2 regions of the Insulibacter thermoxylanivorax genome follow, and region 2 is predicted to be linked to the other one. Evidence: predicted binding sites of a transcription regulator. Region 2 holds the regulator's gene; the other holds the start of a gene.
The links. Region 2 encodes NrdR, which represses ribonucleotide reductase genes. Its sites were predicted from a motif close to AACACNATATATNGTGTT; they were not measured.
Positions count from the first base shown of each region.

Region 1: the regulator NrdR is predicted to act here: its motif matches at 13,467-13,484, upstream of PRECH8_RS10155 (adenosylcobalamin-dependent ribonucleoside-diphosphate reductase).

Region 1 covers NZ_BMAQ01000026.1:46,962-62,577, forward strand. The annotation lists gene PRECH8_RS10105 (alkaline phosphatase) at 1-1,471, opposite strand, end outside; gene PRECH8_RS10110 (hypothetical protein) at 2,013-2,363, shown strand; gene PRECH8_RS10115 (multicopper oxidase domain-containing protein) at 2,298-3,281, opposite strand; gene PRECH8_RS10120 (metal-sulfur cluster assembly factor) at 3,529-3,837, opposite strand; gene PRECH8_RS10125 (hypothetical protein) at 3,915-5,162, opposite strand; gene PRECH8_RS10130 (DUF2249 domain-containing protein) at 5,175-5,708, opposite strand; gene PRECH8_RS10135 (cupredoxin domain-containing protein) at 5,853-6,272, shown strand; gene PRECH8_RS10140 (hypothetical protein) at 6,344-6,661, opposite strand; gene PRECH8_RS10145 (glycoside hydrolase family 43 protein) at 6,782-8,299, opposite strand; gene PRECH8_RS10150 (family 43 glycosylhydrolase) at 8,337-9,752, opposite strand; gene PRECH8_RS10155 (adenosylcobalamin-dependent ribonucleoside-diphosphate reductase) at 10,665-13,286, opposite strand; gene lipM (octanoyltransferase LipM) at 13,717-14,559, opposite strand; gene PRECH8_RS10165 (DEAD/DEAH box helicase) at 14,911-15,616, shown strand, end outside.
Region 2 covers NZ_BMAQ01000010.1:3,555-19,170, reverse strand. The annotation lists gene pstC (phosphate ABC transporter permease subunit PstC) at 1-336, shown strand, start outside; gene pstA (phosphate ABC transporter permease PstA) at 333-1,199, shown strand; gene pstB (phosphate ABC transporter ATP-binding protein PstB) at 1,247-2,002, shown strand; gene phoU (phosphate signaling complex protein PhoU) at 2,026-2,685, shown strand; gene PRECH8_RS06735 (MarR family winged helix-turn-helix transcriptional regulator) at 2,920-3,378, shown strand; gene PRECH8_RS06730 (MMPL family transporter) at 3,375-6,524, shown strand; gene PRECH8_RS06725 (HAD family hydrolase) at 6,655-7,395, opposite strand; gene polA (DNA polymerase I) at 7,639-10,287, shown strand; gene mutM (DNA-formamidopyrimidine glycosylase) at 10,497-11,342, shown strand; gene PRECH8_RS06710 (MntP/YtaF family protein) at 11,477-12,199, shown strand; gene coaE (dephospho-CoA kinase) at 12,212-12,808, shown strand; gene PRECH8_RS06700 (lytic transglycosylase domain-containing protein) at 12,805-13,440, shown strand; gene PRECH8_RS06695 (alpha/beta-type small acid-soluble spore protein) at 13,610-13,834, opposite strand; gene nrdR (transcriptional regulator NrdR) at 13,923-14,420, shown strand; gene PRECH8_RS06685 (uracil-DNA glycosylase) at 14,701-15,417, opposite strand.

The sequences.
Region 1 (15,616 bases), on a different contig from region 2:
CATCAGGGAAACCGTCACCGTCGGCGTCCACATAGGTCGGGAATCCCGCTTCTGCATAAGTTCGCACCGCATCCTTGCCCGACTTGCCATCGCCTTCCCAATAGGTGCCGGTGATGCTCATCGAATGGGCATGGTCCGCGGTGACGACGATCAGGGTGTCCCCGTATTGTTCAGCGAATCGCTTCGCAACGCCGATTGCTTTATCCATCTCAATCGCTTCGATCACCGCCCGCTCCCAATCCAGCGGGTGAAGCTGCTTGTCGATGCTGCCCGCTTCGACCATCAAGAAGAAGCCTTCTTCATTCTTGGACAGCACCTCGATCGCCGTCTGCGTCATCTCCCACAGCGTCGGCTGATCCGTAAAGCTGCCCAGCACCGCCGTGTTGTTCGTCGAACGGTCGTAGTACGTATCCATATTGCCCAGGTGGAAGACGCCGAAGAGACGATCCGTCTTGCCGGCATCTACTTGGAGCAGCTGCGTGCGATTCTCCACGATGTGATAACCAGCCTCTTCAAACAGTTTGAAGAAATCCTGATCATCCTTGCGGCTGGAGCCTGGGACGGATTGCGGCAGGAAATACGCCGACCCGCCGCCGAGGATCACATCCGGCTGCACCTTATAGAACATCTCCGCGATCTCCGCTTTGTCCCCGCGGCGGCGAGTATGCGCGACGCCGGCAGCCGGCGATGCATCCTGCAGTTCCGCTGTGGACACGATGCCCGTCGCCTTGCCGCTCGTTCGTTTCAGCATCTCGATGATCGTCTCAACCCTCGGGTTATCCAGGGAATCCGGCGTGTTGTCCGGGTAGACGCCGAGGGCATTCATCTCGCCCTTATGCCCTGTCGCATAAGCGCTGGCGCTGTTGGCTGAATCCGTTGCTATTGAATCCAGTCCGGAGGTGGTCACGACGCCTCTTGCCTCCATCATGTCCATCTCGAGCAGGCCGTTGTATTTGCCCTCGGTCATGCCTTTGGACAAGATCCGTGCCGCCGTGATCACCGCATGGCTCATCCCGTCGCCATTGAAGAAGATGACGTTCTTGGCCTTTTTGCCGTACTGATCTGCGACGATGACTTCATATTGAATCTTGCGCTGCAGTTCCCCAGCCTTGACTTCCACTTCGTATAAACCGGGACTTCGAAACATCACGTCACGAATCGTATATTCCTCGCTGTCTTCATGCGTATTCGTGATGACGAAGGATCGACCGAAGAATGCCTCCGCAGGCCGGCCGTTGATCGTGATGCTGACCTGATTCGGTTTTGCGGTTAAATCTCTTAATTCCACGCGAAAATCAAACCTTGCACCTGCTAGAAACTTCGCGCGATCCACAGGTGCTATATAGATACTTCCTGTCGTTTCATCTGCCGCATATACCGTCTCTGGTGTGCCCGGAACAACTGCTGAACCGAGCAGCAATGCCCCGGTGAGTAATAAGATGGATGCTGTTTTCATGAGCTTCGAATTCATAGAATACACCTCCACATATGATTCCTAGGGCATTGTAACAAGCGACTGTTATGTGGAGGTTAGATGAAGCTCATAGATTTGTTAAACTTTCCTAAAAAAAATTCTTATAATGCGGCGGAGATGATATTTTGGGATGGATAGAAGCGTTCCGCGATCTATAAAGATCTGCTGATGTAGAACAGGATCGCAGCGTTTCCACGTGTGTATTCATCTTTTGACTCCTTTTCATGATTATCCCCTTCACTCAGTTTTGCACATATTCTCTTCCTGGGTCCTCTTTTATGATTATCCCCTTCCCTCAGGAATCGGTCTTCATATCATTACCTATGGTTCAGCTCCGAGCCAACCCCCTTCTAACCGACTTTACCGCACCAGACTGGACATAAGGAAAAAAGATCTGGTAGTCATAGCTGCTGCCACCCTTCACCTGACTAACAGGAGTAATGCTGAAAAGCAACCACAAACCCAATCTCTCCTGACTTACGGGAATCATGGTGAAAATCCCCCTAAAAGCTAATCTTACTGAACGAGAGGGATCATGATGAATAAGCAACCACAAAACAACTCAAACCTTCCTGACCGACGGGGAAAGACCAACTTGCTCCTCAAGCCAATCTACCTGACTAAAGGGGATAATGATGAAAGGGACTCGATGTATCAATATTGCTCACAAAAAAGCCGGCGGTATCGCCGGCATCCTGGTTTACATCATTTCATGCATCATCTCGGTCCTCATGCCGCCCATCATTGGACGAATGTGACCGTGCATGTCGGCGGAGTTATCCATTCCGCCGTGATCATGCATCCAAATGAATTCATCATTCATCTAGAATTCATGATCGAATGTGGCGTTTTCGTCGTTTTGGAAACCAACATCCATCAGCTCCGCTGAGACCTCGTTTCTGTGCGTAATCATCGCATCAGGGTCGTCTTCCGTAACCCGCAGGATCGCAACCGCTCCTTTGGCCGCATGATTGAATTGATGGCTGACGATCGGATAGTCCCCCGCTTCCTTCACTGTAAACTCGACGACGGCGCCGCCGCTGGCCGGCAGCAATACCGTCTGCATACCATGCATCATGTTATCCGGGTGGCCGTCGATGTATACCCGATCGAAGATCGTGCCGACGACGTGAAAGGAAGACGTGTGATTGGGTCCGGCGTTGCTGACATAGATGCGAACCGTGTCACCGACTTTAGCAGTCAGAGGGTGTTCCTTGAGTCCATAATCATTGCCGTTAAACACCACATATTCCGGTTCCCCGTTCAAAAAAGCTTCCATATCGTGCTCTGCATACCATTCACTCTGCACAAGCACATATTCGCGGTCCACCTCTTGATCGGACGGATACCCGTCCTTCGGCTCGACGATGATCGTACCGTACATTCCGTTCGCGATATGTTCGAGGATCGGATCCGTGCCGCAGTGATACATGAACACGCCTGGACTGGAAGCCGTATAGGTGAACGTTCGTTCATCATGCGGCGCCACATCGATGAACTTGCGGTTCGGTGCAGCATGAACGGCATGGAAGTCCATCGAATGATCGTTTTCCGGATCATGGTTGCGAAGGGTGAATACCAGGGTATCTCCTTCCTTCACGCGAAGCACCGGCCCCGGCACCGTTCCGTTAAAGGTCCATGCATTATAGAGGATACCGCGTGAGATTTCCACATCTGTCACCTGCGCCGTCATCTCAATGAACACGAAATTTCCCTCTCGGTGAATGATTGGTTCTACAGGCGGTTGGTTAATGCGGTCAGTCCCTGCAACGTTTCCTTCCCCTTCACCTTTCATGCCCAGTCCCATATGATCTTCGTGCAACCCATCATACATCATGCCATGGTGTGTTTCATGATGCATCCCATCATTTACTCCATCGTGCAATCCACGATGCCTTCCATCAATCTTACTATGATCTGCAGCCGCCGACTCTTCTAACGGATGAATATAGAATCCTGCCAAGATGATTGCAAAACTCAGCGCAGCAATCCATAACGCATGCCAATGTTTCACTCCTGATCACCTCATCCCTTTTGACCGCACCAACATCAACTTAAAAATAACCAAGCGCTTCTCTTCCCTCCGGCGTCATCCGATCCGGCGTCCAGCGCGGTTCCCATACGAGATGCACATCCACGGATTGGATCCCGGGCTCGCCTTCCAATGCACGGTGGACGCCGCCTACGATCGCCGTATGCATCGGACAGCCGGGAGTCGTTAAGGTCATCCGTACATACACATGGCCGCCATTGATCTTCACTTCATAGATGAGTCCTAGATCGACGATATTAATCCCGAGTTCCGGGTCATAGACCTCTTTAAGCAGTTCGATAATGGTTTCTTCAGTAATGTGCTTCTCCATGGTCCATTCCTCACTTTCCAGTAAGAATTTGCAGCGTCTAACGCCCAACGGGATCGCATCCGCTGAGCAGTTCAGCCCTACTTCGTAAATACTGCAGCCAGCAAGCCGACATAGACTAACGCGCTCACAGCCAGCAAACTTCCCCCAATCGACAGGACGAGCGGAAGGTTCCAGCCGAATCCGATCAGCAGAATAAAGAGACTTACCGCAACGGCCATCAGCAGGATATTCACCTTGCGGTCATCGATCAGATCCGCCATGGTTGGAATCTTAACCTGTCCAACGCGGCTGCCGTATCGATATGTCCACCAGAGAAACGGGATGATCTTCGACAGGTATGCCATGATCGTCATGCCCACCCATCCCCAGAGATACATCCAGCCGATCACCGCGGTCATCCGCGGGCTGAGGATGAGATCAGGAAACACAGCACTTACAATCACTAACAGAACAACGATCACCGCGATGCCCTGCGCAAGCAGCCATGACCAGAGGATCCCTGCACCGGGATTGGCTTTATGCCGGGATTTGCAGATCTGTCCCAGGTGGTATACGTAGATGGTGAATCCTGCTGCAGTACAAAGCAATCCGATCCAATGTGACCAGGCAGGTGCATTCAGCAGGAAGGAAATCACCCCCATCCATACACCAGAAAATAGAAAACCCATAACCCATCTTTGCAAAACTTCAGAATGGCCGTGAGAGAGATAGAACATGGGGAAGAGTTTGTAACTGAAACCAGTGATCAGAAAACCGAACCAACCGATCGCTCCAAACCATAGATGAGCACCCAGGAGCTGATCATGAAAGGTCCCCAGCCATTCGAAGGCAAAGTTCAGACCCATCAGCATACCGGCAACCCCGGTCAACACGAGATGTCCAACGGCAATCGCACAGCTGACCGTCACGTGATTCCACAGGTTGGCGCGTGCTAAAGTCATCCCGATATTCCCCGCGAAGATCAGGATACCGAGAAAGGCGATCGTTGCGAAACCGCCGATCATCAGCACATTCATCTGCTGAAAACCGATCATCAACCCCGCAAAACCAAAGGTGAAGACTCCATACTGGATATAGCCCAAGCGCTCGCTGAACAGCTTATGATTCTGAAGGACTACGGGGACGAGCTGATAGACCGCTCCCATCGCGATCATCGTCGCCCATCCGAGAACATGCAGATGCGCCTTGGCCCAACCCGTCGGATAACGGGGTTCCATAGAAAACTCATACAGCCATGCAGAAAAGTCTGAGAGCGTACCGATCTGAAAAAGCGCAAAACAGATCAGCCCCGTGAGCAGAAAATAAAACGGCAGACGAGATACCATCCATACACCACCTTAATGCTTCGTAATCTGAACGATGGCACTTCCATCCGGCTGCTCTTCGATCACATAGGTATATCCAAGCGTGCTCAGCTCCTCGATGAGGAATACCGGAACCCGATCGTTGTGGATGATCACGCGGTCCCCGGGACGCGCCTCCTCCAGCTTGCTCAGCGTGCGGACCATGGGATGGGGCGGTTCCAAACCTCGATTATCCAGCTCAAACACTTCCGGCTCACGTTCCGCATCCGTTTCCGCTCCCTCCGTGTCCAGCGCCGCCCCATCTTCCGTGATGTTCAGCAGATCCCTGCGGCTCTTGTGCACGAAGGTGACGAGCCAGTGGTCGGCGGCAAGTTTCTCTGCTTTATTGACATAGCCTTTTAATCGCATCACCTTAAGCAGCGGTGTTGGCTTAAAGGTTGTGTGAAGCCGGAACTGATCATCTTTGGACAACTCCTTCACATGATCCATGATGAGCTTGAAGGGATCCCATTTGTTGCGCAGATGCTCTCTTACGTCCAGTTCCACGATTTTTCCTTGATTCGTCATCCTTCGTAACCCCTCCTCAGCGGTCTGAGAATCGTTCTCAACAACACCCTCAGTATAGCAAGTTGCACTAATGACATTGTGTTCTGCATCACACTTTCACTTTTTCCCCTCGCTTATGCTTAATATTTAGGAGGTGGAATCCTTATGGATAGATTGATTAGGTGTATCGCTGTTTTGCTGCTCCTATGGTTTGCTGCGGGATGCACAGAACCCTTGATCCAGACAGATCATCATGGAGTGCAGGCAGCAAACGAAACAGGCACGCCGGACCGGGCTGCCGACAAGGTTTCCGACAAAGCTTCAGTGAAGAGATTCACCGTGCGGGCCGTTAAATATCATTTTGACATCCAAGAGATTCGTGTAAAACAAGGGGATACCGTAGAGATTACATTGGAGAACTTGAAGGGATATCATACGTTGAAAATAGAGGGCTATAATATTGAAGTGAAGAAAAGCCGCCCCGTCTCCTTCGTGGCCGACAAGAAAGGATCATTCGTCTTCCGCTGCGGTGTCATTTGCGGCAGCGGCCATGAAGAGATGACGGGGCTGTTGATCGTGGAATGAACGGGACCAAGTCCGAATAAACCAAAATCCCCCCTGCATCCCCTGTTGACAGCGGGCGCCGGGGGTTTGTGTTATTGACAGCATGCTCCGCGGCATAACCAAGCCATGATCACGGGCTGATAAAACTCCTCTTCCGTCGTTCCTTGTAAGCGCAATTGCTGCTCCTCGAAGCGCTCCTTCAGCCGTTCCACAGGTTCTTGATGCTCCTCATCCTGCAGGTTGGCAATCGCATTTCTCACCTTCTCTTCCGTCCGATAAGCCTGCTTGATCATCGTCTCATTAGGGTGAGTCTCGGCATCGGCGACGGCATTGGAGAAGCGATCCACGGAATTCTGCGCCTGTGCCAGCGGTGTATTTTTCTGCATGCTGCTCTCTTCTCTTGAAGGCATTTTATTCCCTCCTCGCACTCCAGTCTCCATTGATGTTTGCTTATTGAGGCTCTGCATATCTAACCTTTCAAAAAATAATGGGGGCTAAAGCCCCCATTGCTCATTTAACGTGCCGTTTCTCTAAAGATCCGTATATACCACCTTGCTAAAACGTGCAGGCACCGCCGCTTGGCTGCCATTGCCGGAAGCATAGAGTCCGACGCAGACGCCGGTGAAACCGCCGTTTACTTCCGGCGCCAGCCATTCGGCGCGAATCTCGCCGGGCATCTCCGTCCAGGTGATGCCGTCCCGCGAGTATTCACATGTGTAGCGCTTGGCATCAGAGCGCACTTTGAGCTCTACTGCGCCGCCTTCCCACGGAATCTTCACTTCCTCCTTGGCGTCGCCGTTTCGCACCGTTAGATGCAAGTAAGTCTCCGCCCCGATCCGCTTCAGCGAGAAGGCAAGGTACCCCCGATTATTCAGGCGTGCAGCGATCCCCGCTTCTTCGCCATCCTGTGCCGGCGCGAAATTGAGGGAGCTGCTGAACGCCATATCCACACTCCGCTGGCGAACACCGATGAAGGTCGCCGGCGCCTCATCGTCCAGCGAGTATTCATTGCCCACAAGCTTCACCACGCCGGGCGATTCGACCTGATAACGCTCCTCATCCATCGTGCGCAGGGCACTCCACTCCGGTCCGAAACCTTCGCCGATTTCGATCTTCACAGGACCCTGCGGCTTCGTCAGCGGCACGGGCAAGCGTTCAGCGGACATCTGCAGCTGCACGATGCCCTCATTGTTGTCCACCATCGGCCAGCCGTCCTCCGTCCAGGTCACCGGCGCGAGGAAGGTCTCGCGGCCGAGGACGGAGTAGCGGCCATCCACTGGCCGTGTCCCCAGGAACACCAACCACCAATTTCCCTTCGTATCCTCTACGAGATCCGCATGTCCGAGGCACTGGATCGGATGATCGGGCAGCTTGTTATGGGTGAGAACCGGCACCGGGCACGGCTCGAAAGGCCCGTACGGGTTGTCGCTCCTGCCGGCGATCTCCCGGTGGTCGAAGGAGGTGCCGCCGCAGGCGCTGAGGATATAATACATGCCGTTGATCTTATACAGATGGGGTCCCTCAGTCCATACGCCGCCGTCCCCGTCCCAGATGCGTCTCGGCTCCGTCAGTACACGGCCGGTTTCGATATCGATCTCATATTGGATGATATGGGAATCCAGCCCGGCGCCGTTCTGCACGGTGACATAGACTTTGCCGTCGTCATCGAAGAATAGTGAAGGATCGATGCCGCCGTAAGGCAGGCGAATCGGATCCGACCATGGACCTGCGGGGTCCTTAGCCGTTACATAGAAATTGCCGATCCCTCTTACATCTGTGGTGATCATATAGAAGGTTCCCTCGTGGTACCGCAGCGTGCAAGCGTAGATGCCGTCGGAACTCTTCCGCGTCGACAGATCGACCTGCTCCTTCCTCGTCAGCACATGGCCAATCTGTGTCCAATGGACGAGGTCCTTGCTGTGGAAGATGGGCACCGCCGGGAAATATTCAAAGGAACTCGTCACGAGATAGTAGTCTTCACCGACCCGCACGATGCTGGGATCCGGGAAGAAACCCGGGATTACCGGGTTTTGATAGACGTTTATCATGTCAGTCACTCTGCCGCTCTCCCTTCTATGTTAGCCGTCAGATCAGCGTAAATGAAGCCAAACTCGCATTGCCCTCGCCGGTATAAGTAAAGTACAGCGCATGGACGCCGTCCGGAATGGCGATATCCGCCGTATATTCGGTCCATATATTCGTAAAGTCCACGGGAATCGTTCCGAGCACCGGGCCGTCCCAGGCCGTCTTCACTTGGAATTCGCCACGGCAGTATCCGCGAACCTTGATCTTCACCTGTTTGATGCCTTTGCAGTCAAAATATTTGAACCCGGCCGTAGCCGAATCCCTCATATTCATGATGTATCCGATCTCTTCGTCGCCGTCCTTGCCGTCCTGGGTGATCTTCGGGAATCGTCCATCCATCCAGGCGCCGTAAGTTCCCGTATACATCTCCTCATCCTTATAGAAGAGATTGCATGCGATATACGCTGGATACTCCCCGCGCCCGACCAAAGGTCCTCCGTTCGGTCCACAGGAAGTCATCTCCACCTGCGGAATCGAACCGTCCTCGAGGATCTCAATCGGCTCCAGGCATCCCTGTCTGCTGTAATGCGTACCGTTCGTCTGCCTGTGATAGAAAATATACCACTGCCCATTGATCTCGACGATGCTGCCGTGGTTATTGCCGCCGTAATACATCGGCTTATTCGCCGGCTTGTACGTATCGATATGGAGATCGCAGTTGCTGACGATCACGCCGCCGTACTTAAAGCCCTTCGTCGGATGGTCGCTTACAGCGTAGCACAGCTCATGCATAACCACCGAGGAGTAGATCAGGTAATACTTGTCCCCAACCTTGCGAATCGACGGTGCTTCGAAGAACTCATGCCCTTCAAACCCCGTTCCCTCACTGTAAGGCTCACTCGGCAGGACAAAGACCGGCTCCTCGACAATCGTCAGCATGTCCGGTCCAAGGACCGTTGCCTGAGCACCTTTGCGGGAACGGTCGCCCACCGCACAGAAACCCGTATACAGGTAAGTTCTGTCGCCTTCGGTCAGCACGCCGGGATCAAACTGCGGCTGATCCCCCTCCCGCTCACCGAGCCGCGTGCCGTCCGGATAGCGGACATAACCGTAGAATTCGAATTTGCCGGCAGGCGTATCGCTGACCGCAACGGAAACAACTGGAACCTTGTCCAGAACATAATAGAGGTAATAACGTCCGTCCGGTCCCACGGTGACATCCGGTGCATAGAGGCACATGCGGCCGTCCGGGTTAAGCGGGTCATCGGTTTTGCGATAGATCACGCCTTCATAACGCCAATCCGCCAGATTGTCCACCGGCGCCGACCAGCAAACATAATCATTCAGACAGAACGCATGGCCGTTAAAACGATCATGAGACCCATAGATATAGACACGGTCGCCAAAGACATAAGGCTCTGCATCAGGGATGTACTCCCAAGAAGGCAGATAAGGGTTGAATCCTTGTTTCTTCATCTGTTTCGTCATCTGTCCTCGATCCTTTCTATCGTATTGTTCTATCAATGATTCGGAAGGTTTGGAACGGCTTTCATAATTAGCTCCGATCATCGATTCCTACAGCGAGATTATCACAGGTGAAGGGACTGGACAACCCGACAAAAGCTAGTTGGCGGAACAGGAATCTCCGACTCCTTTGTGCCGGGTTCATACGATCGCTCCCTATCGATTCTGTGACAAAGACATCCCTATTGTACCTCATATACAGCTGAAATTGGATGATTTTTGATGGAGATGGCAGCGTGACTGACCTTATTTGCTGAGGCTTCGGAATACCGCCCCGGAAGAATGCTCCAATCGCAGCCTTCGCTCGAAACAGTCCAAATGATTAGGCCGATGTACAATCGCGATCACAGGCGGAGACCCTTCTCCAAAAGCATAACGCCTTAAGCTTGTTGCTTCTTCCATTCGGTTCCTCTGCTTTCGCATGATATGCAGGCTTCTTGCAAAATAACGGAAGCAAAACTTCCTCTATTTCCAGCTTCCCTTCAAATCGCGCAGAATAGTGTAAGCCAAATTTCCCTTATTTCTAAAATAGTGTCAATAAATCAATGGTTTTTTCGCATCTACGAGAAATAAAAGAAGTTTCACTTCCTCTATTTCTTCATCATCCGCGCTTGGAGCAAAATAGCGGAAGTTTGACTGACCTTATTTATGAAATAAATCCTATAAACAATTCGCGCTCCATCAATTGATTTCGATTTATATATCTTAAATTCAAAATATATACTATGCACCCTCGATCAAAAAAATGCAATAATTATTTTATCAGCCTGCCTGCAGAGAAAGGGGCCGTCCATCCGTCAGTTTCCTGACTAAACTGGACAGCCCCTTTTGGCTTCTATTATGCTTTATGGCTCACTTATGACCTTAGCTGCACTTGCTGTATCCGCAGTTCGTGCAGGTCTTGCAGCCTTCGCTGTTGATCAGCGAAGCGGTGCCGCAGGATGGGCAGAGGTCCAAGCCTTCTCCCATGATGATCTCCTGCCGCGGATCAACGCCTGGAACAGAAGCTTGCTCAGCAGCTGCTGCCGAAACCGCTGCTGCGGTTTGTGCCGCTGCCGCTTCTTGCTGCCCGTTTCCATGAGCTTCAAGATGGAGCTCCAGCGCCTTCGCCACCGCGTCAGCGATCGATTCCACGCGGTTCGGACCGAAGCCCGTCGCCCCGGAACCGCCGATGCCCTTCAAGTGCTTGATGAGCAGCTTCGCCTTGTTGCCGTGGTCGCCGTAACGCAGGAATAAGGAGCAGACGCGGCCGAGTGCTTCCGACATCGCGAACACATCGGAGCCCGCCTTGCCCACGTTCAGGAAGACTTCCACCGGTTGACCGCCGTAATCATTTACGGTGATATAGGCCATGCCGAATGGCGTGTTGAATTTATAGGTCGCGCCGCGCAGGATCTGCGGACGTTTCATGTAATTGCCGTTGAGCGTACCGTTGCCGTTGGCTGGCTTCTCAGACTGGACAGCGATCGTCTGTGCGGATCCAGAAGCCGCCTGCGCTTCCGATGCGTTGTCCTTAGCGCCCTCTTCTGCCTGCGCCTCTTCCTTCTTGTCCTTCACATCCGTGGACAGCACCTGTGTATCGCGGCTGCCGTCGCGGTAGATGGTCACGCCCTTGCAGCCCAGCTCGAAGGCCAGCTCATACAGCTTCTTCGTCTCTTCGATGGTGAAATCATGCGGTGCATTCGCTGTCTTGGAGATCGAGCTGTCCACCCAGCGCTGGATCGCTGCCTGCACGCGGATGTGATCCTCCGCGCTCAGATCCATCGCCGTGACGAAGTAATCCGGCAGTTCCTCGCCCGGATGCTCATCCAGCCAGCGTTTCGCGATCGGGACGTATTGCTTGTCCAAGCCGAGGCGGCTCTGGCGATAATATTCGAAGGCGAAGTACGGCTCGATGCCCGTCGATGTGCCGACCATCGTACCGGTGCTGCCCGTCGGAGCCTGCGTCAGCACCGTAACGTTGCGCATGCCCTTCTTGCGGATCGCTTCTCCTACTTCCGGATACACCTCGACCATATTCTTCATAAATCCGCTCTGCAGGAACGGCTCCAGCTCGAAACGTTCGAAGGAACCCTTCTCCTCCGCGATCTCCGCTGAAGCGAGATAAGCTTCGCGGGCGATGAAGCCGTACAGCTTATCGAGGAATTCGAGGGATTCCGGCGAGCCGTAACGGATGCGCAGTTTGATCAGCAGCTCTGCCAGCCCCATCGTACCCAAACCGATGCGGCGTTCTGCCTGCTGGTTCTTCCGGTTCTCCTCGAAATGATACGGCGTCGCATCGATGACGTTGTCGAGGAAACGCACGGAATAACGGACAACCGTCTTCAGATCCTCCCAATTCACATCGTCCTTCGCTTCATCATAGAACTTCGACAGGTTGATCGCTGACAGGTTGCATACGCCCCAAGCCGGCAAACCTTGTTCACCGCACGGGTTCGTACAGATAATCGGGTTAAAATACCAGCTGTTCGACATCTGGTTGTAATATTCCATGAAGACGACGCCCGGCTCAGCGGACTTCCAGGCGGATTCGATGATCGTATGCCAGATCTCACGCGCCTTCAGCGTCCTGTAGTGCTTCACAGGCTTGCCCATCTGCTTCCACTTGTCCATATTGCCGTCCCAGAGCTCATCATAATCCGGGTCCGTCGTATCCGGGAAGTACAGGTCCCAGTCGGCGTCTTCCTTCACCGCCTTCATGAACGCGTTGCTGATGCAAACCGAGAGGTTAGCATTCGTCAGCAGACCCATCTTCGTCTTCACAGTGATAAAATCAAGCAGATCCGGGTGCCAGTCGTTGATCATGAGCATCAGCGCACCACGGCGGCTTCCGCCCTGCTCGATCAGACCCGTTGCATAGCTGTAGATGCCGCCCCAGGAGACCGCACCGCTCGAAGAGCCGTTTACACCCTTAACGATGGCTCTGCGCGGCCGCAGCGAGGACAGATTGATGCCGACACCGCCGCCTCTGGCCATGATCTCCGTCATCTCCATCAGCGTCTCCAGGATGCCGCGGCGGGAATCCTTCGGCGACGGGATGACATAGCAGTTGAACAGGGTCAGTTCATCGCTTGCACCCGCTCCGGCAGCGATCCGGCCGCCGGGAACCAGCTTCCAGTCATCCAGGATATAGCGGAACTTCTCCGTCCATTCCTTCTGTTTGGCTGGGGTTTTCTCAACCTTTGCAATCGCTTTCGCCAGCCTGCTCCACATTTCATCCGGCGTATTCTCGATGGTGAGGGTGATCTGATCAAGATCCGCTTCGATGACCTGTTCATTGCGCATCTTAACGGTTACCTTGCGCCCCTCACGCTTGATGACTTCCCCAACTTCCTTGGTCGGGAACTTCGGATCATCCTTGGTCAATACCAACACGACGTCGCCGACCTTGGTATTATTCGCATCCGCATCCTTCAGCGCATAGCGATCAAGGAAGATCTTCTCGCTGAGTCCTGTCAATCTGGTTTTCGTCTGCTTTCCAGCCACTAGCAACATCCTCCTAAAAGTGATAACCCAACTTGTCCCAAGGACATGCGCACAAAAAAACGAAAATCAGCGATATTCGCCCGAAAACAGCAATTTTCGCCGAAATTTTTCGTTGGGTATACAAGCTATTCATGATGTTATGTGTAAATAACAATATGTTGTATGTGAGTACCATTGTACACCACTACATATTGTGATGCTACTTACTCGAATGTTAAATTCAGATAAGAGGCCTTTGAATGATTCGTTTTTCTTTTATTTTCTCTCGTTTTCTTTATTTTTTAATTTTAATTTATTCGATCTTATTCGACATATTTCGGTAAGCATTTCGGGACTAATGGATAGGGTGTTAAGTTCTATAATCCCTGTACTCCCCATCCATCGTCCTATTTTCGTCCGCCATTCACCCTTCAATGGCCTTAAGCCAAGCTCAGCGCCGCAGATTCCACTCGCGGTTGCCGTACTTCTCTTCGACGAGCCGCTTGGCCTCTGCTTGTTCCCAGTCGCTCAGGTCCCCAAGCTCCAGCTTGATGCCCAGTCCCTCGGGAATCCCCTGCTCAAAGGCGGCTTCCGTCTCCGCGAGGGTAACCGGCGGCTGTCCCAGGGCCCGTTTGATATCGTTGATGGCGACGGCTTTTTCGCGGAAAGATTTTTTGAGCCGCTCCCGCAGCCGTTCATTGGGATAATAAAGCAGATCAAAGAGCAGATCCACATCCATATCCAACAGGATCGCTCCATGCTGCAGGATCACGCCGCGCTGCCGCATCTGGGCGCTGCCGGCGACTTTGCGCCCCTCCACGACGAGCTCATACCACGACGGCGAATCGAAGCAGGCAGCGGAACCCGCCGAAGCATACTTCGCCTTCTCCGCTTCGTCGGCTAGATTCACCATGTCCGCTTGCAGGCCTAACCGGCGGAAGCCGTGGAGCAGCCCGTTGCTCAGGATGCGGTAGGACTCTGTGACGGACTTTGGTATATCGGGATACGATTCAGAGAGGATCATGCTGTAGGTCAGTTCCTGATCATGCAGCACAGCCCGCCCTCCCGTAGGACGGCGCACGAATCCGATGCCCCTTGCTTCGACCTTCTCCAGATCGATCTCATCAGCGGCCTTCTGGAAGTAGCCGATCGACAGCGTCGGCGGCTGCCATCCATAGAAACGAAGCGTCGGCGGCGCCTTCTCCTCCGACACGGCATTCATGATCGCTTCATCGATGGCCATATTCCAAGCCGGATCCATCGCTCCGGATTTGATAAACCTCCATGTCTGCATGACGATCTCCACTCCCTTTCTCTGTCACGCAATAGCTCCTATTAAACAACATCGATCGCGGGATGCCTAAACGTGATTTTCCGGCATCGTGTGTAACTCTTCGTGTGCAACTTTATCGTGTGCAACTTTATCGTGTGCAACTTTATCGTGTGCAACTTTATCATTATAGCATTTGCTCTCATGCGGCGCATTCCCTGATTTCTAGTTATTTTACCATAGATGCTGTATTGCTGTCCGACCCTCATCCATGATTTATTCGCTTATGAAATTTCATCCTTCCGTTAATACTATTATCCAGCCGTTCAGAACGGATCATCGGAGGACCTTTCCGGCTTACAAGGAGGCACAGCTATGACCCTAAAACCGCAGCTGCCCCCGAATGTGCGGGATCTCAATGACCATCTGCAGATCTGTTTCAATCGGGATTGGTACGAAGAGTTGGCGAAGCGGCTCGAGCAGAACGGACCTTGGGACCGCTGGTCTTTCTACCAACTGGCGTACGAAGCCGAAGAAGCCCAAGCGATCCACCGTTTCGACGATCTGCAATGCCTCAGTCACCTGTCGCAGCTCACCCCGCTGCCCCACCAGCTGGATACCGCTCGCAAGGTGATTAGAGAGATGCGCGGCCGGGCGATCCTCGCTGACGAGGTCGGACTCGGCAAGACGATCGAAGCCGGTCTGATCCTCAAGGAATACATGATCCGCGGCCTTGCCCGCCGCGTGCTCATCCTCGTGCCGGCCTCTCTCGTGCTGCAGTGGGTGAGGGAACTGAATCAGAAATTCGGCATCCCCGCCGTCGCTCAGAAGAAGGAATATATGTGGCGGCAATACGACATCGTCGTCGCCTCCCTTGACACCGCCAAGCGCGATCCCCATCGGGACATCGTGCTCAGCTTGGATTACGATATGTTGATCATCGATGAAGCCCATAAATTAAAAAACAAAAAAACCGCCAACTACCAGTTCGCTGCCGCTATCCGCAAAAAATATTGCCTGCTGCTCACCGCCACACCGGTGCAAAACGACTTGAGCGAACTGTTCAACTTAATCACGCTGC
Region 2 (15,616 bases):
GGGGCGACGCGGTTGGAAGTCGCTCTGAAGGTGGTTGTGCCTGCAGCGTTGTCCGGGATCGTTGCTTCTTTCGTGCTTGGATTGTCCAGAGCCATCGGCGAGACGATGATCGTGGCGATGGCTTCCGGCGGTTTGGCCAACCTGACGTGGAATCCTCTGGAGAGCATGCAGACGCTCACGGCGTATATCGTCATGGTCGCTAATGGGGATACGACCCATGGAACCGTTGAATATTATACGATCTATGCCGTTGGTCTGCTGTTGTTCATCATGACGCTGCTCATGAACATCTTGGCAGGATACATTAAGCGGAAGTTTAGGGAGGAATACCGATGAAACAAGCGGAACTTACGAGGAGAATACTGCAGAGGAAAAATCGCAACCGCATCTTCAAAGGGATCTTCCTGGCTTCTACCTTAGTCGGAGTTGTCGCCCTGGCGGTGCTGCTGATCGATATCTTGATCAAAGGTGCGGGATGGCTGACCTGGGACTTCATCACGGGCACTTCCTCACGGATTCCTGAGAAGAACGGGATCTGGCCGGCGCTGATCGGTACGCTGTGGCTGATGATGATCACAGCTCCGCTGACCTTCATCATCGGTGTGGCCACGGCAATCTATCTGGAGGAATACGCGAAAGACAACTGGTTCAGCCGATTCGTGCAGATGAATATCTCCAACTTAGCCGGCGTTCCTTCGATTGTCTATGGTCTGTTAGGATTGACGGTATTCGTACGGGTGATGCATTTTGGCAACAGCATCCTCAGCGGTGCACTGACCCTGACCCTGCTCGTCCTGCCGATTCTGATCGTCTCGGCTCAGGAAGCCATTCGGGCGGTACCGGTGAGTCAGAGACAAGCCTCCTATGCCCTCGGCGCTAACAAGTGGCAAACGGTGACCAAAGTCGTCCTGCCCTCGGCGCTGCCGGGGATCTTGACGGGTTCGATCCTGGCCTTGTCCCGGGCGATCGGTGAGACGGCGCCGATCATCGCCATCGGGGCAGTATCCTTTACGAGGGCGATCCCGCAAGGGTTGCTTGATTCCTTTACGGCGCTGCCGATTCAGATCTTCTCCTGGTCGGGAATGCCGAATCCGAAGTTTGAGAACGTAGCAGCAGCGGGGATCATCGTCCTGCTTATCGTGTTGCTCGGGATGAATGCGATCGCGATCCTCCTGCGCAACAAATATCAGAAACGTTGATCGCATCCAGAAGCACATTAATCCTAAACACCGCGGAGGTAGATGGCATGTCAACTATTGTAGATATACAGGATCTTAACCTATATTATGGGGATTTCCATGCCCTCAAAGGAATAAATATGAAAGTGCCGGAACGAACGATCACGGCATTCATCGGTCCGTCCGGCTGCGGGAAATCGACCCTGTTAAGAACCTTAAACCGGATGAATGATATGATCAAAGGCGTGCGCATCGAGGGCAAAGTAATCATCAGCGGCACCAATATTTATGATCATGATGTCAACGTGGAATTGCTGCGGAAGCAGATCGGCATGGTGTTCCAGCAGCCGAACCCCTTCCCGAAGTCGATCTATGATAATATCGCTTACGGACCGCGTATCCACGGCATTAAGAAAAAATCAGAACTCGATGAGATCGTCGAGCGGAGCCTAAGGGCAGCAGCGCTGTGGGATGAAGTGAAGGATTCGCTGAAGAAATCCGCATACGGCTTGTCCGGCGGACAGCAGCAACGGCTCTGTATCGCCCGGGCTCTGGCTGTTGAACCGCAGATCCTGCTCATGGATGAACCGACTTCGGCCCTCGACCCCATCTCGACCTTGAAGATCGAAGAATTGGTACAAGAGCTCAAGGAAAGATATACGATTATCATGGTCACGCACAATATGCAGCAAGCAGCTCGCGTCTCGGATCAAACGGCATTTTTCTTAAACGGTGAAGTTATCGAAATGGACAGAACGGACCAGTTGTTTTCAAATCCGCGTGAACAACGGACGGAAGACTACATTAGCGGCCGATTCGGCTGAACAGGAGGGCGTTAAACATGAATGTGACTAGAAGAGCTCAGTTCGATGCATATCTCGACGAACTTAGACAAGCGCTGATTAAGATGAGTGAGCGGGTAGAGAAGTCGATCGAGAATTCGGTCAAATCGTTAAAAAATATGGACACCGAGTTGGCGAAGTCCGTCGTTGAAGAAGACATAGAGATCAACAAGATGGAAGAGAACATCGAGGACATTGGCGCACGGATCATCGCTACCCAGCAGCCGGTGGCGAAGGATCTGCGGCGGATTATCATTGCCTTTCGCATGGCTAATGATCTGGAACGAATGGCCGATCTTGCCGTAGACATCGCGAAGGTCACGCTGCGAATCGAGAACGAAGGTCTGATCAAACCGCTGGTCGACATCCCGCGGATGGCGGAGATCGTGCAGCAGATGATCAGCGACAGCATCAAGGCATACGTTGAAGAAGATATTCAGCTGGCCTATAAGATGGCGCAGATGGACGACGAAGTCGATCATCTGCACAGCCAGATCCTGCGGGAGTTGTTTGCTTATATTGCAGAGAAAAATCAAAACGTGAACCAGGCGCTGCAGCTTTGCTTCGTCAGCCGCTATCTGGAACGGGTGGCTGACCATGCGACGAATATCGGAGAGAGCGTCGTCTATCTAGTGCAAGGGCATCGTCCGGATCTAAATGATTGACCAGCAGGCTGTCCAAGCTTTATAGAGCTGTTCGATGCTCAGAGCTGATTGAGATGGGATGTTAAGCAAGAATGACGCGCTGCAAGGAATCCTCGGTTGCCGTTGAGGGAACCGGGGGTTCTTTTTTGTTTACGCATTTGACTTTTTGTTCATGACAACATATAGTTCAATATATGAATAATTCAATAGTTGAATTAATTGCTTGAACGAATCGCATGATGGAGGGAGCCTAGGTTGGAATGCTGTGACAGGATTCATGAGTATATCGAACGCTTCGAAGCAGCTATATTTACAGTTAATCGTCGTCTGAACAACATCATACGGGACTCGATCCAAGAGGAATTAACCTTGGATCAATTCCTGACCTTGCGGTACATCCATAAACATGGAAGCTGTACAGCAAGTGAGTTGTCCGAGACGTTCTGTGTGAACCGCAGTGCGACTACGGCGATCACGACACGTCTGGCGGATAAACAATACATCACGAGAACGCCGGATGAACGGGACCGGCGCATGATCAGCCTGCGTCTGTCAGAGAAGGGGAAACAGGTGTATGAGACGGCCGCTTCCCGCATACATGAACGATTAGAAGGCATCATCCGGCAGCTGCCGCAGACGGAGATCGAACAGTTCCTGGATACATCCGAACGATTGCTTCGGATCATCACTCAGGGAGGAGGGAATGAAAGATGAGAACGATTGTAAAATACCGTTGGGCGATCTTAGCGCTCTGGATTGCCCTTGCGGCGGGACTGTTCTTCACAGCACCGGATATGCAAGATCTGGTTCGCGAGAGAGGGCAGTTGACCATCCCGGAAGGATCGCCATCGCTTGCGGCCGGAAAGCTGCTGGAAGAGATCGATGGGGATGGTACGGCAGCAGTCCTGGTGTTCACAAGCGAGGACGGGTTGGATGATGAAGAGATCCGAGAGATTAAACAAGCGGTGGATCGATTATCTGAACAGAGCGATGAGCTGGGGCTGACAAATGTCGTTTCACCTTTTGGTGTACCGGAATTAGAGGAGCAGATGGTCTCGGAGGACGGCACCACGGTGCTCGTGATGCTCGGACTGGATTCGGCGGATCTATCGACGTCAGAGCAGCGCGATGGCTTGAACGAAGTGCTGCAAGATGTTGGAGTGGAGCATTATCTCACGGGCAGCTCGCTGATTGATGAGGATGTGATCATCTCTTCACAGGAAGGATTGAAGCGGACGGAGCTCATCACCGTCATCTTCATCCTGGTCATCTTGATCGTCGTATTCCGTTCCGTGGTCACGCCTTGGATTCCGCTTCTGACCATCGGGATCAGTTATCTGACCGCGCAGTCCGTTGTTGCTTATCTGGTGGAATATATGGATTTTCCGCTGTCAACCTTCACCCAGATCTTCATGGTAGCGGTGATGTTCGGCATCGGCACAGACTACTGTATCTTGTTGATCAGCCGGTTCCGAGAAGAGCTCGCAGCCCACAGTTACACGGTTGAAGCGATCGCTGCGACTTACCGCACAGCGGGACGGACGGTGCTTTTCTCTTGGCTGGCAGTTCTCGCGGGCTTCGCGGCGATCGGTTTATCCAAGTTCATCCTCTATCAATCCGCCGTTGCCGTTGCTGTCGGCGTGACGGTGATGATGATCGCTCTGTTCACGCTGATGCCGTTCTTCATGGCAGTACTGGGCAAGGCCTTGTTCTGGCCGAGCAGCCGCGCTCTGCAGCATAAGGATAACCGAGTGTGGGGATTTGCGGGTTCCTTCTCCCTGCGCAGACCTTTGATTACGCTTGGAATCATAGCCGTCATCGTCGTGCCCTTCCTGTGGCAGTATGACGGCGACGTATCTTATAACTCCTTGGATGAGATCGGTGATGGGTATGACTCGGTCAAAGCCTTTCATATCATCGCCGAGAAGTTCGGACCGGGTGAATCCTTGCCCGCCTCCATCGTTCTGAAACACGATGAAGCGCTGGACAGTCCGCAAGGCATGGCGTGGATCGAGAAGATCAGCCGGGAACTGCTGCATGTCGATGGCGTAAGCGCCGTGCGCAGCGCGACGAGACCGACAGGGGAGGAGATTGCGGAGTTCTTGGTGACGGATCAGGCTGCGGTGCTGCAGGAAGGATTGATACAGGGCGCCGATGGGATCATGCAGATCCGTGACGGTTTGGCTTTTGCGGGTCGGCAGTTGACGGCCTCAGAACCGCAGCTTGTGGACGCGGTGCAGGCTGTGGGGGCTTTGGTTGACGGGACGCAGGAGGTGGCGGCCGGCCTGAACCAGCTCTCCAACGGCCTTGGCGAGATCGCTTACGGCATGCGCCAGGGAGCAGGCGGAGCAGCTGAGCTGCACAGCGGAGTACAGGAACTGAAGCGCAATGCAGAACGGCTTAGATCTTCCTATGAGCAGCTTGCCGCAGGTTATCATGAGCTGAGCGAAGGCTTGAACCAGCTGGCGGAACATTACGGCCAGCTCGAGAATGGCCTGGACAGCCTCAGCCAAGGCCTCAGCGGTCTGGAGCAGGCGCTAGGCAGCGTGTCGATGAATCATCCGATTCTCAGCGAGGATGAAACGTTCCTGATGGCACTTGGACTTGCGGAGCAAATGCAGGATGCAGCAGAGGAATTGCTGACGGGTGTGAAGCAGCTCAACGGGCAGCTGGCCGTCGTGACGGCAGGTTTAAGCGAAGCCGGCGGCGGATTCGGACAGGCGAATGCTGGCTTCGGTGAAATAATTGCGACCTTCGATGCCTTACTGGATGGCTTGAATCAGCTTGAGCAAGGGTTGCAGCAGGCTGCTGACGGGCAGGATCACATTGCCCAGCAGATGCCGGGTGCGGTTCATGGCCTGCAGCAAGTCGTCGACGGACAGCGGCAGTTGTATGAAGGGGTCACAGGGCTTACGGATCAGCTGGAATTGCTGACGGGTGGCATCCAGCAAAGTGTAGACGGCTTGACACAGATCGGTGAAGGGCTGACGGATGCTGTTGCGTACCTGGAAGTGCTGTCGACGAACAGTTCGGCGGATCTTGGAGGCTGGTACATGCCGGAAGAAGTCTTCGAGCTGGAAGAATTCGCACAGGTCTTCGACACTTATATGTCGGAAGATCGCAGAACCGTGAAGTTCGAAGTGATCTTCGAAGGCCATCCTTATGAGCAGGAGACCTTGGAACTGATCGAACCGCTGAACGCTGCCATTGAACGTGCGGTCAAAGGGACACCGCTGGAGGATGCAGCGTATGCTGTGGGCGGAGTTACGAGCATGTATCATGATCTCAGCGAAGTATCACAGGAAGACTTCAACAGAACGGCTGTGATCATGTTGATCGGCATCTTCCTCGTGCTCATGATCCTGCTCCGATCGCTCGTGATGCCCATCTACTTGATGGCATCGCTGCTGCTCACCTACTATACATCCATGGCGGTGGCGGAATGGATCTTCGTCGATCTGGCGGGATACGCCGGCATCACTTGGGCGGTGCCGTTCTTCGCCTTCGTCATGTTGGTGGCTCTGGGCATCGATTACAGCATCTTCCTCATGGGCCGCTTCAATGAATATCGCCATCTCGATGTGCAGGAGGCGATTCTGGAAGCGATGAAGAAGATGGGATCCGTCATCTTCTCAGCAGTCATCATCTTGGGCGGCACCTTTGCAGCGATGCTGCCATCCGGCGTGCTGTCCCTGCTGCAGATTGCAACGATCGTATTGACAGGCCTCTTCTTATATGCTCTAGTATTCCTGCCGCTCTTCATCCCGATGATGGTGAAGTTGTTCGGCGAGGCGAACTGGTGGCCGTTTGGAAGGGCAAGGAGTACGGCTGAGCAGCCGCCGGAGCAGCCCAGCGTGTAATCAGCTGAGCTTCGGATCACGCTGCAGGTCATCATGATTGTTGATCTCATTGATATCAAACATGTGAACGGCCGAGAGGGGGCATGGATGCTCGCTTTCGACCGTTCTTTTGGTTACATAACAGCTAGGCTTACAGAATCTCCAGCAGCTCATCGATCTCGCGGATCATCAAGAGCCGGGCTTCCGTGATCGGCCGCGGGATGGGGCGATTCCATGGATTCAGCCAGACGGCATCGATGCCGCAGGATGTTGCTCCTTCGATATCCTGCCGCCAGGAATCTCCTACCATCAGGGCTTGTTCCGGCTGAACTTGCATCCGGGCCAAGGCGTGGCGGTAGATGCCGGGATGGGGTTTGCTTTTGCCCTTGCCCAGACTGGAGGAGACGAAGACGGCAGCAGGAGAGAAAGCGGATGCCAGATGATTCCGCCTCAAGCGGGCGCGCACCAGGGGCTCTTGCCCATTGGTGATCAGGGCCAGCTGATAGCGCTGCCTCAGGGAACGAAGCACGGCGGCCACCCGTTTGCTGTGCTCTTCTTGGCTGCTTGCCAGGCAGGTGATTTTCTGATCGATCCGGGCCAGGGTGAGCTCATCCTTGGCGATCGGCAGATTAGCCAGCGCCCGCTTCAGACAGACGATCCGCATCTGCTCGGTGAGTCCGGGTTTTCCTTTGCGTTTGTATTGGCGGAGGGCGTGGCGGTAGATACGGCAAGCTTTGTTGATAAGTGAGGCTTTCTCCTCTGATATCCAGCGATCGGTATAGTCCAGCAGGGCCGCTCGCAGCGCTTGGTCGGGGGTCATTTTCTTCGTGATCAACGTACCGTGCAGATCGAAGAAGATGACCTTTTTGTTATGGTGCAGAGCTGCGTACATCATCGATCAACTCCCGTTCGGATGACATTCCGCGTGTCGAGATATCTTCATATGTTATAGGCTATGCTTGCAGCGGGCGGATGGTTATCGGGATTGACCGAAGCGCAGCTTAGGCAAGTTTTAGGCGGCGTTTTGATGAGCGGAGAAGCAAGGGCTAAAAGTTTCTTCGGCGGTGAAGTTTTTTCCGCGCTTCGGCTATGCTATGATGGGACTAGTTAGTAAAGAATAGGACGGGGTGTTAAGATGTCCAAGTTGATCATCGTGGACGGCAACAGCATCGCAAACCGGGCGTTCTATGCGTTGCCGCTGCTAAGCAATGCTGAAGGACTTCATACGAATGCCGTTTACGGCGTGACAACGATGCTTCTCAAACTGTTGGAGGAAGAGAAGCCGACGCATTTCCTATTCGCCTTCGATGCGGGGAAAGTGACCTTCCGTCATGCCGATTATAAGGAATACAAGGCCGGGCGGGCGAAGACGCCGCCGGAACTGTCGGAACAATGGCCGCTGATTAAGGAATTGGTAGCGGCTTTCAATATTCAGCAGTTCGAGCTTGAAGGATATGAGGCGGACGATATCATCGGCACGCTGACACGGATGGCGGATGAAGAGAAGATGGAGACCTTGGTTGTCACAGGCGACAAGGATATGCTGCAGCTTGCATCGGAGCATGTGAAGATCGCGCTGACGATTCGCAGGGGAATCAGTGAGATGGAGGTTTACGGTCCTGAACAGATTCAGGAGAAGTACGGGCTTAAGCCGCTGCAGATCATCGATATGAAGGGATTGATGGGCGATGCTTCGGACAATATCCCGGGGGTGCCGGGCATCGGCGAGAAGACGGCGCTGAAGCTGCTGCATGAATACGGTTCCGTCGAGAACGTCCTCGAACATGCTCCAAGCATCAAGGGGAAGATGGGCGAACGGCTTGTTGCCCATGCGGAGGATGCACGGCTTAGCAAGGAGCTGGCCACGATCTATCGGGAGGTGCCGCTCTCCCTTACCTGGGATGATCTCAAGTTCGAGGGCATCGACGAGGAGAGAACTGCCGCGCTGTTCAAACGACTGGAGTTTAAATCCCTGTTAGAACGGCTGAATCTCTCCGCATCCGCGCAAGTTTCGGAGCAAACGCTGGAGATTCCCGTTCAGATTGTGCAGGAACAGGATCTTAGCGCCTTGCTGGGCAAGCTGGATGAGGTTCGTGCCGTTCATGTCGAAGTCCTCGGCGACAACCCTCATCACGGGGAAGTGCTCGGCATCGCCTTTGCCTTCGAAGCCAGCGCGATGTATGTCGGCTTCGAGACACTGATGAGCGAGGAAGGACGGCCTCTGAGAGAGTGGTTGGAAGATGAAGGGACAGCGAAGACGATCTATGATGCCCACCGCGTTCATCTGGCTCTGGCTTGGCAGGGCATCAAGCTGCGCGGTACAGCTTTCGATGTACACCTCGCGGCCTATGTCCTTGATCCTTCCCAGTCGAATCAGAGCCTGGGGGATCTGATGCGGCGCTTCGGCCTGCCAACGCTGCCTGAAGACGAGGAGATCTTCGGCAAGGGCGCCAAGTTCCGGATTCCGGAGCTGGAGGTCTACAGCTCATATCTGGGCCGCAAGGCATATGCGATCTCCCAGCTTCGGCAGCCGATGCATGATGAACTGGAGAAGACCGGCATGAACGAGCTGTATTATGACTTGGAGCTGAAGCTGTCGCGGGTGCTCGCAGAGATGGAGCTGACGGGCATCAAGGTCAAAAGCGAGGAGTTGGAACGCTTCGGGGAGGAACTGAAGGAGCGGATCAGGGAGATCGAACAGGAGATCTATGATCTTGCGGGAACGGAATTTAATATCGGCTCTCCGAAGCAGCTCGGGGAGATCTTGTTCGAGAAGCTCAATCTGCCTGTGATCAAGAAGACCAAGACGGGATATTCGACGGACGTTGAGGTGCTGGAACGGCTCGCCCCATACCATGAGATCGCCGCGAAGGTCGTGGAATACCGCCAGCTGACGAAGCTCCAATCGACTTATGTGGAAGGGCTGTTGAAGGAGATTCGTCCGGAGACGGGCAAGATCCATACGTATTATCGCCAGACCATCGCTGCCACTGGAAGACTCAGCAGCCAGTATCCGAACCTTCAGAATATCCCGATTCGCCTTGAGGAGGGACGGCTGATCCGGCGGGCTTTCGTGCCTTCAGAGGAAGGATGGTATATCCTGGCGGCGGACTATTCGCAGATCGAACTGCGCGTGCTAGCCCATATCTCGCAGGACGAGAGGCTGATGGAAGCTTTCCGTCAAAATATGGATATCCATACGAAGACGGCGATGGATGTCTTCGGCGTGGCCGCCGATGAAGTGGATGCCAATATGCGCCGGCAGGCGAAGGCGGTTAACTTCGGCATCGTATACGGAATCAGCGATTATGGCTTGTCGCAGAACTTGCATATCCCGCGCAAGGAAGCCGCTGCCTTCATCGAAGCCTACTTCAATGTCTTCCAAGGCGTACGACGGTACATGGATGAGATCGTGAAGTCGGCGAAACAAGACGGGTATGTTTCCACGCTGCTCAACCGGAGACGCTACCTGCCGGAGATCAATGCTTCGAACTACAATCGCCGCTCCTTTGCGGAACGCACGGCGATGAATACACCGATCCAAGGAACAGCAGCGGATATCATCAAGCTGGCGATGGTGAAATTAGCCGAACGGATGACCGATGAGGGCCTGCGAAGCCGCATGCTGCTGCAAGTGCATGACGAATTGGTCTTCGAAGTACCGCCGGAGGAGCTCGAGGTGATGAAACAGCTTGTCCCGGAAGTGATGGAAAATGCCATTGCACTCGATGTGCCGCTGAAAGCGGAAGTAAGCTGGGGAACGGACTGGTACGAAGCGAAATGATCTGAAGCAAATGATCCCTTGAATTGATTCGTTGGAAGCGATTCGCCGGAAGCCTCTTGAGAAAGTGCTCGGGGGATGCGGTTTACATGACGTAATGCAGATGTTGAAGAAGAAAGTGATAATAGAATTGATGCGGAAGTTGATGCTAAAAAGTTGGCCGCTGAACGTGAAATCATAATGTTGGTCGTTTGAAGAAGGAGGTGGATGCAATGCCGGAATTGCCGGAGGTGGAGACGGTCAAGCGAACGTTGAATGAGCTGATCATAGGCAAGAAGATCGAGCGTGTGTCAGTTCATCTGCCGCGGATCATTCAGCGTCCGGCAGACCCCGAAGTCTTCGCAGCGATGCTGGAAGGGCACACCTTCGAGGGGGTTGCCCGGCGCGGCAAATTTCTCCGTCTTCTCCTGGACGGGCTGGTGCTCGTCTCCCATCTCCGCATGGAGGGCCGCTATGGGGTGTTTCGCTCCGATGATCCCGTCGAGAAGCACACTCATGTGATCTTCCACTTCACTGATGGGACGGAGCTTCGTTACAAAGATGTGCGCCAGTTCGGCACAATGCATCTGTTCCTGCCGGGGGAGGAATGGGTGAATCCCCCGCTGAACAAGCTGGGCTTGGAGCCCCTTGATGAGGACTTTACCTTGGAGCGCTTCCGCGCCGTACTTGCTCATCGCAAAGGGAAGATCAAATCCCTGCTGCTTAGCCAGCTCTATGTCGTCGGCATCGGCAATATCTATGCGGATGAAGCGTTGTTCGCGGCCCGCATCCATCCTGAGCGCACAGCGGATAGTCTTACCCGGCCTGAGTGGAAACGGCTGCACGAAGCGATTATCCATGTGTTGCAGGAAGCGGTGAAGCAGGGCGGCAGCTCGATCAAATCCTATGTCAACGGCCAAGGTGAGATGGGGATGTTCCAGCAGCAACTGGCTGCCTACGGACGCGAAGATGAACCCTGCATGCGCTGCGGCAAGCGGATTCGCAAGATAACCGTTGCCGGCCGCGGAACGCACTACTGCCCGAATTGCCAGCGCAGGAAGAAGCGGCTCGCCAGATAAGCATTAAAGACTTAAGGCGCCCTTGATTTAGACGCCTGCGGACCTTTAAAGTCACAAAAGCACATCCTAAGATGCGCACCCATGCGCTCTTCCCTCATATGATGTTGAATATCTAGACATCGGGAGGGAAGACCATGCTGCCCTATGTATCGATTATCCTGTTGGCATGTGCCGTGAGTTTGGATAGTTTTGGCGTCGGATTGAATTACGGGATGCGTCAGATCAAGATACCGGGCGCATCGATCCTGATCATCGGCTGTTGTTCCGGTCTAATGATCCTGCTGTCGATGCTGCTTGGCGGACTCTTAATCCCTTATATCCCGGAGAGGTATGCGGGTTGGATCGGCGGTATGATCCTGATCTGCATCGGGCTGTGGGCATTCGTCCAGATCTGGCGACAGCGGCGGTGCCAAGGCAATGACCGAGATGATAATTTGGCATTTGAGGATGGTGAACTGCCCGAGTGCAGTACAGAGTCTGCGGAGCTCTCCCTGCCCGAATCACTGGAACCGCGTAAAGTACTGCATCTTGAGTTGAGAAGGCTGGGCATCGTCATCGAGATCCTGCGCACGCCTTCCAGTGCGGACAGGGATCGGTCCGGTACGATCTCACCCGGTGAAGCGGCGCTGCTTGGCACGGCTCTTTCTCTGGACGCCTTCGGAGCAGGGATTGGTGCGGTATTTATCGGATTATCCCCCTGGCTGACCGCATCCGTTATCGCCGTGTTTAGTTCCGTGTTCCTGCGCCTGGGCATCGACACGGGGAATCTGGCGTCGCACATCGCGTGGCTGGGCAGGCTGACCTTTCTTCCAGGCATTATACTAATCGTATTGGGATTGTCGAAATTGTTGCAATGAGGTGTAGGAGCGATGATTATAGGTCTTACAGGCGGTATAGCCAGCGGGAAGAGCACCGTAAGCCGCATGTTGGAGGAACGAGGGGCGATCATTGTCGATGCCGATCGAATTTCCCGGGAAATTGTGATGCCGGGAAGCCCTGTACTTCAGACCATCGCCGAGGAATTCGGAGCGGATCTGATCCGTGAAGACGGCACATTGGACCGCAAACTTCTCGGTGCGATGATCTTCGCAGATGAACATAAGAGGTTAAGATTGAATAAAATCATGCATCCGCCGATTCGAGCTGAGATGCAGAGAAGAATCTCGGAATTCGAGAGCCGGCATCCTGAACGGCTGATCGTTGCGGATATTCCGCTGTTATATGAATCAAACCTGCAGCATATGTTCCCAGAAGTGATGGTTGTCTACGTACCGATGAGCCTTCAGCTGGAACGTCTGATGAAGCGGGATGGTCTGACGGAGAAAGAAGCGATGGCCAGGATCCGCGCTCAGATGCCTATAGAGGACAAGCGGCGGCTTGCGGACATCGTCATCGATAACAGCCAAGACTTGGAGGCGACGGCAGAACAGCTGGATCAATTTATGAAGAGAAAGGGTTTGCGATGAGAAACATTCGCAAGAAACGTTACTATGCGTTCGTCATTATTCTAGTATTGATCATTGGATTCCTGAATGCTGACAGGATCGGCCGGCTGATCTATCCCCTGCATTATCAGGAGGAGATCATCAGCAGTTCCAAACAATATGATGTGAATCCATATTGGATCGCTGCGATCATACGGGTGGAAAGCAATTTTCGTTCCGACAGGGTTTCTCACAAAGGCGCTACCGGAATGATGCAGATCATGCCGGAAACGGCCCGCTGGATCGCCGAGCAGGGATCGGAGTTTTCTGAATCTTCTCCGGATTTGTTAACGGTTCCAACTCTGAATATTCGCATGGGAACGTGGTACATACGTTATCTTGAGGATTTCTTTGCTCCTTATTTTGAACGCATGGGCATGGATGAGGATCGCGATCGCTTGGCGACCATCGCCGCATCCTACAATGCTGGACAAGGGGCTGTGCAGAACTGGCTGCAGTCGGGGATCTGGGACGGCAGGCTGACCACCAGTGACCGAATCCCCTATCAAGAGACGCGGAATTATGTACAGAGAGTCAATTATTATTACAAAAAATATTCCAACCTGTATAATGATCTTATAGGTTATGAGTCTGATGAATCCAGGGAACAATGATGGAAAATGCAGTGATTGTTGCGGCGTTCGGCTGCCGGCAAGCACAGGTCTGTAATGTTATGGTCTGTATGCCAGCAAGTTCAGCAAGATCCGCAGCAAAACCTGTACATCTTCTATACATCAGCAGAGCCCAGACAGCTAAGCTGTCTGGACCCTTTATGATTCATGATTATTTAAATTGTCCAGCTAATTGTTGCTCTGCGATTTGAACAAGACGACGCGTGATGTGGCCTCCGATTGCACCTGTGTCGCGAGTCGCCATGTGACCCATATAACCGTCTTGAGGAATTTGAATACCCAACTCTTGAGCAACTTCATATTTTAATTGGTCCAGTGCTGCAGTAGCTTGTGGTACGACAAGTACGTTGCTGCTGCGAGATTGTCCTTGAGCCATTGAATGTTCACCTCCTTGTTGAGTGTAATCCTATTATGCAGCGGTGTATGGCCCCGTATTCAGGTAATGTATGGATGGTGGTGAGGTTATGAGATGCCCATTTTGCGATCATTTCGGAACGAAAGTGCTGGATTCGCGCCCGGCGAATGATAACCGTTCGATTCGCAGACGGCGTGAATGCGAGCTCTGTGCGAAGCGCTTTACGACGTTTGAGATGGTTGAGGAGACGCCTTTGGTCGTGATTAAGAAGGATGGCAGCCGCGAGGAGTTCAATCGGGACAAAATCTTACGCGGTTTGCTGAGAGCATGTGAGAAGCGTCCCGTATCCGTGGAACGGTTGGAACGCATCGTTTCGGAGGTAGAACAACAGCTGCGGAATACTGCGAACACGGAGATCGACAGCCGGATGATCGGAGAACTCGTGATGGAACAGTTGTATCCGGTGGATGAAGTGGCTTATGTTCGATTTGCTTCCGTGTACCGGCAATTCAAGGACATTAATATGTTCATGAAAGAACTCAAAGCTTTGCTGTCTCGAAGCGGTTATGATGAAACGAAGGATGAAGACGAAGCCCAAGAGGAATAATCGTTACCATCACATTAACATCAGCATGCCCCGTTTTCAGGTTGATTATTACGAACTTATCGACCTTAACGGAACACCAATCCGCTATTTAGCCGAAAACAGCCTTTTCTCGTTCCTAAGGGAACTGAGATTCGTTATGTTCGACTGAATGATGGGAATGGCGCTTGTTTTGAAGCAATAAGTGATCCTTGTTCCGTTAACCTGCGGATAACCGGGCAAAAGCATGAAATAAGGCACCTCTGTTCCGTAAGCAACAGGGTGCCTTTTTCAATATCGCTTTTCAGGTTCCAGACCTTCTTCCCGGTTGCTGAACAGCAGCGGGGGGATCCAGCGGCAGCTGCCAATCGATCTCTTCAAGACCGACGGATCTTAGGAATTGATTCGCTTTGGAGAACGGCCGGCTGCCGAAGAATCCTCTGTAAGCGGACAGCGGACTTGGATGCGGTGAACGAATCAGCAGATGATGCGGGTTGGTGATGAGCGCAGCTTTCTTCTGCGCATGGCTTCCCCACAGGAAGAACACCACGGGATGCTCCTTATCGTTAAGCGCCTGAATGATCCGGTCGGTGAATTGCTCCCAGCCTCGGTCACGATGGGAATTGGGCGAGTGGGCGCGGACGGTTAATACGGTGTTCAGCAGCAGCACCCCTTGTTCCGCCCAATGAACGAGGCATCCATGATTCGGTATCGTACAGCCCAAGTCATCATGCAATTCTTTGAAGATATTCTGCAGGGAAGGAGGCGGTGCGACTCCCGGCTGAACGGAGAAACTGAGCCCATGGGCTTGTCCTGGACCGTGATACGGATCTTGTCCGAGGATCACAGCTTTCACTTTGGAGTACGGCGTATAATGCAGGGCATTGAAGATATCATACATATTAGGATAGACCGTTTGTGTCCGGTACTCGTGAATGAGGAATTTTCTTAATTGCTGGTAGTAAGGTTTTTCGAATTCTTCATTTAGGATATCAGCCCAATCATTTTTTAATATCGACATCTTGACTCTCCTCCCATTCCCATTATGGGAATAGTCGAGGATTCTGTCCAGTGATCGGAAGGTTTCTGAAGGGTGTTCTGTGGACTCTGGGGATTTATGACCTAAAAATCGGATAAAAGTCAACGTTGAAGTTGCCCAATTGGAAGTTTTATCCGAAATTTCGTATAAAAGCAGCCCGATGGACAGTAAACTGTTGAAC